3 regions of the Halomonas sp. DP5Y7-2 genome follow, and region 3 is predicted to be linked to each of the others. Evidence: predicted binding sites of a transcription regulator. Region 3 holds the regulator's gene; each other region holds the start of a gene.
What was found. Region 3 encodes sigma-54, which starts transcription at its own class of promoters, with help from an activator protein. Its sites were predicted from a motif close to TGGCACNNNNNTTGCTNT; they were not measured.
Positions count from the first base shown of each region.

Region 1: a site for sigma-54 is predicted at 2,005-2,022, ahead of KUW18_RS08770 (HAD-IIB family hydrolase). Genes of this name have one in related genera too.
Region 2: a site for sigma-54 is predicted at 1,349-1,366, ahead of KUW18_RS11655 (hydrogenase small subunit). Genes of this name have one in related genera too.

Region 1 covers NZ_JAHVHY010000004.1:446,680-449,955, forward strand. The annotation lists gene KUW18_RS08760 (hypothetical protein) at 1-246, shown strand, start outside; gene KUW18_RS19750 (hypothetical protein) at 374-502, shown strand; gene glyA (serine hydroxymethyltransferase) at 489-1,754, shown strand; gene KUW18_RS08770 (HAD-IIB family hydrolase) at 2,060-3,001, shown strand; gene KUW18_RS08775 (glycosyl transferase) at 2,998-3,276, shown strand, end outside.
Region 2 covers NZ_JAHVHY010000005.1:407,308-410,583, reverse strand. The annotation lists gene KUW18_RS11665 (M18 family aminopeptidase) at 1-821, shown strand, start outside; tRNA gene KUW18_RS11660 (tRNA-Met) at 1,061-1,137, opposite strand; gene KUW18_RS11655 (hydrogenase small subunit) at 1,498-2,595, shown strand; gene KUW18_RS11650 (nickel-dependent hydrogenase large subunit) at 2,595-3,276, shown strand, end outside.
Region 3 covers NZ_JAHVHY010000006.1:117,877-121,152, reverse strand. The annotation lists gene lptB (LPS export ABC transporter ATP-binding protein) at 1-474, shown strand, start outside; gene KUW18_RS12705 (RNA polymerase factor sigma-54) at 667-2,079, shown strand; gene hpf (ribosome hibernation-promoting factor, HPF/YfiA family) at 2,260-2,568, shown strand; gene ptsN (PTS IIA-like nitrogen regulatory protein PtsN) at 2,575-3,057, shown strand; gene rapZ (RNase adapter RapZ) at 3,275-3,276, shown strand, end outside.

The DNA of each region.
Region 1 (3,276 bases), on a different contig from region 3:
GCGACCCAGGGAGTCTCGGAGGACGCGCTGCTTGAGCAGTTCCGGACCCAGGCGGAAGGCTTCGGCATCATGATGGGGCCCCAGATCGGGGCGGTGCTCAGCGGTATCGTCAAGATGATGGCGGGCGAAGCCAGCAGCATGCAGATCACCACCGAGCTTCCGCCCAGCCAGCATATTCAGAAACTGGCCAAGGAAGACCCGATGGGTCTGCCGGACGCGCTGTCGATGCAGGTCACGGTGGAGTAATCGCGGTAAAGCGGCGCATCGCAAGGGAAGGATGAGTCGCTGCGCCGACGGCGGCCACGTCGTCGGCGTCCAAATAACCGGCCTGTTCAGGCGTGGTTCAGTAAAACTAACCCCAAGATGAGAAATCATGGAACAGCTCATGACGGTCTTTCATGTGAAAGCGGTCATGGGCTGCGCTATTATGGCGGCCCGATTTATACGATTCTCTGTCGTCTTTCCCCTGCCGCGAGGTTATGCCGCCGATGTTCAGCCGTGATATGCAGATTGCCGGTTTCGATGATGCCCTGTTCGATGCCATGCAAAAGGAAGTGGCTCGTCAGGAAGCCCACATCGAACTGATCGCCTCCGAGAACTATGCCAGCCCCCGCGTGATGGAGGCTCAGGGTAGCCAGCTGACCAACAAGTACGCGGAAGGCTATCCCGGCAAGCGCTACTACGGTGGCTGCGAGTACGTCGACATTGTCGAGCAGCTGGCCATCGACTACGCCAAGGAGCTGTTTGGTGCCAGCTACGCCAACGTTCAGCCGCACTCTGGCTCCCAGGCCAACGGCGCGGTCTTCCAGGCGCTGGTCAAGCCGGGTGATACCGTCCTCGGCATGAGCCTGGACGCTGGGGGCCACCTGACCCACGGCGCACGTCCCAACTTCTCCGGCAAGCATTACAATGCCGTCCAGTATGGCATCGACGAGTCCGGACGTATCGACTACGAGGAAGTGGCACGTCTGGCCCGCGAGCACCAGCCGAAGATGATCATTGCAGGCTTCTCTGCCTACTCCCAGATCATCGACTGGGCTAAGTTCCGCAAGATCGCTGACGAAGTGGGCGCCTACCTGCTGGTCGACATGGCCCACGTGGCGGGTCTGGTGGCGGCGGGTGTCTACCCGACGCCGCTGCCCCACGCCCATGTGGTCACCACGACCACCCACAAGACGCTGCGCGGACCCCGCGGTGGCCTGATCCTGTCCGCCGAGAACGATGCCGACATCGAGAAGAAGCTGCAGTCCGCCGTCTTCCCTGGTGGCCAGGGTGGGCCGCTCGAGCACGTGATCGCGGCCAAGGCGATCTGCTTCAAGGAAGCCATGGCGCCCGAGTTCAAGACCTACCAGCAGCAGGTGGTCAAGAACGCCCAGGTGATGGCCAAGGTGTTTATCGAGCGCGGCTACGATGTGGTGTCCGGTGGCACCGAAGATCACCTGTTCCTGCTCTCCCTGATCAAGCAAGGCCTGACCGGCAAGGATGCGGATGCCGCTCTGGGTCGCGCTCATATCACGGTCAACAAGAACGCCGTGCCTGGCGATCCCCAGAGCCCGTTCGTGACCTCTGGCCTGCGTATCGGCACCCCGGCGGTGACCACTCGCGGCTTTGGCGAGGCCGAGTGCGGCGACCTGGCCGGCTGGATCTGCGACATTCTCGACGTCATGGCCAGCGGTGAGTCCAGCGAAGCCGTTGAAGCGGACGTAAAAGCCAAGGTCGAGGCAGTCTGCGCTCGTCTTCCGGTCTACGCCTGATAGCGGCAGGGTAAGCACCATCAGGAACCGTAGCCTGATGACGTAGCCTGCACGACGGAATGCCCCCATGAGCCCTGCTCGTGGGGGCATTTTCATGCTGGCGGCAGGCTCATCCAGGGGGCCGGCCAAGCCTGCCGGGTGCTGCTGCACCATGTTGGTGCCTGGGTGTGCACCTGTCCTGACCTCGGTGGATGCTTCGTTGTGCACATGTTTTTGCATGTGACTGTTTTATTTATCTTCCTTAACGCGGTGGCGTACCCCTTGCTATGAGTCAAGGTGAACTCTTTTGATGCGAAGGCCCTGCCATGCACGCCACTGCCACGCCCTGCCTGGGCGACAGCGCTGAACCCCGCCTTCTGTTTACCGATCTGGATGGCTCTCTACTTGACCACCATGACTACGATTGGGCGCCTGCCCAGCCGTGGCTCGAGACGCTGCGCAAGGCCGGTGTCGGGGTGATTCCGGTGACCAGCAAGACGCGCAGTGAGCTGCTTGGCTTGCGCCAGGCGCTGGGACTTGCTGATCAGCCCTTTATTGCCGAGAACGGAGCGGTCATCGCCCTGCCCGAAAGCTGGTGCCATGCCAGGCGCGAGGGTCCAGTGGGCCCCGATGGCCTGGTCATTCGCACCCTGGGTGTCGATATCGGACTGATTCGTCGGCGCGTGGCGATCTGGCGGGAGCGTCTGTCGGCGCGCTTTCTGACCATGAGTGAAATGGCACTGGAGGACGTCGTGGCGTTCACCGGCCTGGATGAACAGGAGGCACGCCTGGCGCGCCTGCGCGAAGGCAGCGAGCCGCTGCTGTGGGAAGACGACGATGCGCTGTTGCAACGCTTTCGCGAAGGGCTGGCAGGCGATGGCCTGCGCATGACCCGTGGCGGACGCTTCTGGCATGTGCTGGGGGACACCGACAAGGGCCAGGCGGTGCGTTGGCTGTGTGCGCGCTACGAGGCGTTGAAGGGCAAACGACCGACCACCCTGTCCCTGGGCGACGGCCCCAATGACGTGGCCATGCTGGAGGCAACCGACGCCGCGGTGGTCATTCGCGGCCAGCATGGTCTGGATGTCCGGCCGGATCAGCCAAACCTCTACCGCAGTGAAGCGATGGGGCCACGGGGCTGGGCCGAAGGGGTAGCCCATTGCTGGGGAGCGAACCCTCAGGCCCTCGAGGCAGCGGCCAGGGGTGACCAGGGCGTGCAGACAGACGATCAGCATCACCATCTTGGCGGAAAAGAGGACGACGCATGAGCGATTTCCATCAGAACGGCATCATTACCGATTTTCACAACCTGACCCGTCGTTCTGCCGAAGAGCTTGAGGCGGACCTTGAGCAGTTCGCCAGACAGCGGCCGCTGGGGCTGATCCTGCCGTCGCTCTATTCTGAACTGGAAGGACCGGCACTGGATGCGATCGTCGAGACCTTGTCGAGTGCCGACTACTTGTCCGAGATTGTCATCGGCCTGGATCGTGCCGACCGCGATCAGTTTCTGCGTGCTCGGGAATTCTTCTCCCGCCTGCCTCAG
Region 2 (3,276 bases), on a different contig from region 3:
AAGCCAACGACGGGCGTGCGATGAATGCCCAGACCCAGATGGCCCCGGTCGTCATGCAGGCCGATGAGGACGCGACCCTGGAGAGCCTGCTGCAGGCATGGCTGGAGCAGCAGCACGGACTCGGCGATGCCAAGGTGCTGGACTTCGAACTGGGCTTCTACGACCTGCAGCCGCCGTCACTGGTAGGGTTGCGCCAGGAGCTGATCGCCAGTGCCCGGCTGGACAACCTGCTGTCCTGCTTCATGGGGCTTGAGGCCATGCTGGATGCCGATGGCGACCAGGGCATGGTGCTGGTGGCCAATGACCACGAGGAAGTCGGTAGTGCCAGCGCTTGCGGTGCCCAGGGCCCGTTCCTGGCGGACGTGCTGAAGCGCGTGAATGGGCAGGTCGGTGAGGGAACGGAAGAAGGCTACATTCGCCTGATTCAGTCGTCGCGCATGATCTCCTGTGACAATGCCCACGCCCTGCATCCGAACTTCAAGGACAAGCATGACGCGCAGCACGGTCCAAGTCTCAATGGCGGGCCAGTGATCAAGACCAATGCCAATCAGCGCTATGCCACCAACAGTGCCACGGCCGCCATGTTCCGTGATCTGTGCGAGCAGGCGGACGTGCCGGTGCAGACCTTTATCACCCGGGCCGACATGGGCTGCGGCAGCACCATCGGGCCGATTACCGCGACTGAGCTTGGGGTGCCTACGCTGGATGTTGGCGTTCCGCAGTGGGCCATGCACTCGATCCGCGAGACCGCAGGCAGCCAGGATGTCGAGCATCTGACTCGCGTACTGACAGCGTTTTTCAACCAGCCGACACTGGTCTGACCCCCGAGGAACCCAGCGAGATAGGGGCGCTGGGCGGGCATGTGATATCCAGCATCAGACATCCCGCATCAGCGCCCTGCAGGATGCAGAGAGACGGCACGCCCTAGACAGTCGCGTCGTCATCCTTGTTTCCAGGCCTACCGGCCCCTGAAGCTTGGGGGAAAGGTCAGGGCCCCTCGGCCTATCTCGCCACAACGAAAAAGCCCGTCGATCAGGGATCGACGGGCTTTTTCTGTATCTGGTGGCTACGCCCTGACTCGAACAGGGGACCCCATCATTATGAGTGATGTGCTCTAACCAACTGAGCTACGTAGCCTTTCAATGGCGCTGCATTCTACTTGTCTGACCTGGAATGTCAAGCTGGAAGGCGGCGGTGTGGCCGATTAGCGGCGCTGGCAAGTTGCTTGCCGCCCTGTGCTGATGTGCCGGCTGGGCCGAGAACCTGGCGCACAGCGACCGGTCGCTGGGTTACCGCCGGCAACGTGAAAATACTGCTAGCTGTCTGAAAAATATAACGAAAACGTCGTTGGCACATGTATTGCTTTTCTCTTGTGGACCGTGAGCGTCGGCGCTAACCATAAAGCCGTCCTGATCCCGCGCGATGGATACGCCATCGCCAGCAGGGCGCCAAACGCCGATTGAAGATCGATTGACGACCACGACAGGGGAGTCGTTGATGATGGAACCCATCGAGACCTTTTACGACGTGATGCGCCGACAGGGAGTCACGCGTCGCTCGTTCCTCAAGTTTTGCTCTCTGACCGCAGCAGCGCTGGGCCTGGGGCCTGCCTATACGGCCAAGATTGCCCATGCCATGGAAACCAAGCCCCGCACACCGGTGGTGTGGGTCCATGGCCTGGAATGCACATGTTGCTCAGAGTCCTTTATCCGGTCGGCTCACCCATTGGTGAAGGACGTGGTGCTGTCCATGATCTCGCTGGACTACGACGACACCTTGATGGCCGCAGCGGGGCATCAGGCTGAGGCGGCGCTTGCCGACACCATCGAACGCTACAAGGGCAACTACATCCTGGCGGTGGAGGGTAATCCACCGCTCAACGAAGACGGCATGTTCTGCATCGTGGGAGGCCGGCCGTTCGTGGATCAGCTGCGGGAGGCGGCGGCCCATGCCAAGGCGGTCATCTCGTGGGGCTCCTGCGCCAGTCACGGGTGTGTTCAGGCCGCCAGGCCCAATCCCACCCGGGCCACTCCAGTGCATAAGGTCATCACCGACAAGCCGATCATCAAGGTGCCGGGCTGTCCCCCCATCGCTGAGGTCATGACCGGCGTCATCACCTACATGCTGACCTTCGATCGCCTGCCCGAGCTGGATCGTACCGGGCGTCCGAAGATGTTCTATTCCCAGCGAATCCATGACAAATGCTATCGGCGCCCGCACTTTGATGCTGGCCAATTTGTCGAGGCCTTCGATGACGAGGGGGCGAGGCGCGGCTATTGCCTTTACAAGGTCGGCTGCAAGGGTCCGACCACCTACAACGCCTGTTCCACCGTGCGCTGGAATGAAGGCGTGAGTTTCCCCATCCAGGCGGGGCACGGCTGTATTGGCTGCTCGGAGGATGGCTTTTGGGATAAAGGATCCTGGTACGCCCGCCTGCAGGACGTTCACCAATTCGGTATCGAAGCCAATGCCGATCAGATCGGTGGTGCCGTGGCGACCGGTGTGGGCAGTGCGGTCGCCATTCATGCCGCGGTCACCGCATTGAAACGGGCGCAGGTCAAGCGCCAGTCATCCGTCAGCAAGGAGGAGGTCTGATGACACAGACGCGCACACCCAACGGGTTCGACCTGGATAGAAGCGGCCGCCGCATCGTGGTGGATCCCGTTACGCGCATCGAGGGGCACATGCGCTGCGAGGTCAATGTGGATGACAACAATATCATTCGCAATGCGGTCTCCACGGGCACCATGTGGCGCGGGCTTGAGGTCATTCTGAAAGGTCGTGATCCCCGGGATGCCTGGGCCTTTGTCGAGCGCATCTGCGGCGTCTGCACAGGCTGTCATGCGCTGGCATCGGTGAGAGCGGTGGAAAATGCCCTGGATATACGCATCCCGCGTAATGCTCACCTGATTCGGGAAATGATGGCAAAGGTGCTGCAGTGGCACGATCACGTGGTCCACTTCTATCACCTGCATGCGCTCGACTGGGTCAATCCCGTCAATGCGCTGCGCGCCGATCCCAGAGCCACATCTCGTCTGCAGCAACTGACCGGCCCCAACCATCCGCTGTCATCCCCTGGCTACTTTCGGGATGTGCAGAATCGTCTGAAGACCTTTATCGAGTCTGGCCAGCTGGGTCTGTTCAAGAACGGCTACTGGGACAACCCGGCGTACAAGCTGTCACCGGAGGCGGATCTCATGGCCACCGCCCACTATCTGGAGGCACTCGATCTGCAGAAGGAGATCGTCAAGGTCCATACGGTGTTCGGCGGCAAGA
Region 3 (3,276 bases):
CAGGAAGCCTCCATCTTCCGCAAGCTGTCCGTAGCCGACAACATCATGGCGATCCTCGAGACCCGCAAGGACCTCGACCGGGAAGGTCGCCAGGCGCGCCTTGAGCAACTGCTCGAAGACTTCCATGTCAGCCACATTCGCGACAACCCGGGCATGAGCCTGTCCGGCGGGGAAAGACGTCGGGTCGAGATCGCCCGAGCCCTGGCCACAGAACCCGCCTTCATTCTGCTCGACGAACCCTTTGCCGGGGTGGATCCGATCTCCGTTGGCGAGATCAAGTCGATCATTCGCCAGCTCAAGGCTCGTGACATCGGCGTCTTGATCACCGACCACAACGTGCGCGAGACGCTGGACATCTGTGACCGCGCCTACATTGTCGGCGACGGCCAGATCATCGCCGAAGGCAGTGCCGAGTCGATCCTTGCCAACCAGCGCGTCAAGGAAGTCTATCTCGGCGAAAACTTTCGCCTTTAACCACCATGGGCGCTGCCGGGCCGCTATGTTGGCAGGGTCTTCATGGCGCCCGCTCGACCTTGCACTGACACGCATGCGGGGCACTGCAAGCCCTGCGCGCCACCCCCTGCCCACAAGTTGGCAAGAAGCTTGCATGGTACCTGACCCGCCGTTAGGGTAAGGCTTTTCAGCTCCACGAACGGAAGTCACATCATGGCCCTCAAGGCGTCACTGCAGCTGAAGATCGGCACCCAGCTGACCATGACCCCTCAGCTGCAACAGGCAATTGGCCTGCTCCAGCTTTCCACGCTGGACCTGCGCCAGGAAGTCCAGCAGGCGCTCGAGGCCAACCCGATGCTCGAGCTGGAGGATGAATTCGGCGAGCTGCAGGTCAAGGACAGCAAGGACGACGACTGGGCCGACGAGATCCCCTCCGAGCTAACGGTCGACAGCGACTGGTCCGATACCTATCAAGACCTTGGCACCGCCCCGGCCGGCAGCGCCGAGGCGCCTGACTTCGAGCGCCAGGCCAGCGGGCAATCCCTGCATGGCCACCTTAGCTGGCAGCTGGCCCTGCTGGACCTCAATGATAATGACAGGCGCATCGCAGAGTGCCTGATTGACGCGGTCAACGGCGATGGCTACCTGGTAGGACACCTTGACGATATCGCCCAGGGCCTGGCCGATGACGACGCTGCTGCCCCGCCCCTGCAGGACGTGGCGTCGGTGCTGGCCAGGCTGCAGCAATTCGAACCTACCGGTGTATTTGCCCGAGATTTGCGCGAATGCCTGCAGCTGCAACTGGACAGCCTGCCCCGTGACACCCCCCTTCTGCCCCAGGCGGGAAGACTGGTACGCCAGTTTCTCGAGGCGCTGGCCAGCGGTGATCGCCGTCTGCTGAAGCGCCGCCTGAGCCTGACCGAAGAGCAGCTGGACGATGTCATCGAACTGATCCGTGGCCTCGACCCTAGGCCTGGCAGCCAGTACGGCGACAGCGACAACGACTATGTCATTCCCGATCTGGTGGTCCGCCACACCGAAGAAGGCTGGCGCGTCGAGCTGAACCCTGAGGCGATGCCACGCCTGCGCATTCAACCCGACTATGCGGCGTTGATCCGACGGGCCGACAAGAGCCAGGACAACCAGTTTCTGAAGGACCACTTGCAGGAGGCGCGCTGGCTGATCAAGAGCCTGGCAAGCCGCAACGACACCCTGTTGAGGGTCGGACGCGAAATCATGGAGCGGCAGCTCGACTTCCTCGAGCAGGGTGAAGCCGCCATGAAACCACTGGTGTTGGCAGACATTGCGGCCAAGGTGGAGATGCACGAATCGACCATCTCACGGGTGACGACCCAGAAATTCGTGCATACGCCACGGGGAGTGTTCGAGCTCAAGTATTTCTTTTCCAGCCAGGTGGGCCAGGATGGGGATGCCCATTCCAGCACTGCCATACGCGCCATGATCAAGTCGCTGATCCAGCAGGAGCCGCCTCGCAAACCGCTGTCTGACAGCAAATTGGTGGAGCTGCTCGCCGAAGACGGTGTCAACGTCGCCCGACGCACCGTCGCCAAGTATCGAGAAGCGATGAATATTCCCTCTTCGAGCGAGCGCAAGCGCCTGCGCTGAGCCCGGTCAGAAGGCTCGAGACAGGCGGCGAGCAGAGTGCGTAGCGCAGTTGCATGAAAAGCGCAAGCGCTTGAAATATCGCACGACATCTGCGTCTTAATGCGTAGAAGCAGGGGGGTTTGCAGGATCGGAAAAAGGGTTACAATCGAGCTACCACCCGCAAGAGCAAGGAGCCTTGTCATGCAAGTCAACATTACCGGCCACCACGTCGAATTGACCGATCCCCTGCGTGACTACGTACAAGAGAAGCTCGCCCGTGTGGAGCGCCATTACGACAACATCACCAATGTGCAGGTCACCCTCTCGGTGGAGAAGGAGCGCCAACAGGCTGCCTGTACGCTTCACGCTGCCGGTGCAGACCTGCATGCAGAAGCCCAGGACGGCGACATGTACGCCGCCATCGACGCCCTTGCCGACAAGCTGGACCGCCAGCTCGTCAAGCACAAGGAAAAATCCCAAGCCCGCGCCCAAGGCGCCGGAATTCGCTGACCTCTCATGACATTGGATGCCATTCTCCCCCCCGAGCGCACGCTATTTGACGTCCCGGGGGGCAGCAAGAAGAGGGTGCTGGAATTTTTCAGCACCTTCATTGCGCAGAACACACCAAGCCTGGATAGCCAGGAAGTCTTCAGTCGCCTGATCGGCCGCGAACGTCTGGGTAGCACCGGCATCGGCAATGGCGTGGCCATTCCGCATGCTCGCAACCCTCACTGCAAGGCCCCTATCTCTGGCTTTCTCAAGCTGGCAGAGCCGATTGATTTCGACGCCATCGACGGCGAACCGGTGGACCTGGTATTTGTCTTGCTGGTGCCTGAAGAAGCGGATGATGCTCACCTAGCCCTGCTGGGCCAGGTGGCCGGGGTCATGAATGACGCCGATACCCGACATCGTCTGCGCCACGCGACGTCCCAGCGCGAGCTGCACGAGCGCTTGCAGGAAGCGATTCGCCAGCAAGCCCCGGGCGACGCCACGAGCTGACGGCACGCAGCGAAAGCGCCTTGATCCTATGTCTTGATGGCGCACGCCTTGCCTGGCGCCTTGAAGGAATGGCGCCTCGCTGATTAACCTCTAGCTGATTACCATCTAGCTGATCACCATCTAGCTAGATAGTACGCTCTGATCGAGCGTGATCTGGCCGTCACCGCGCGGTTGACACCAACTGCCCTCTTATCGCCCCCTGCCAAGGAGACAGGACAT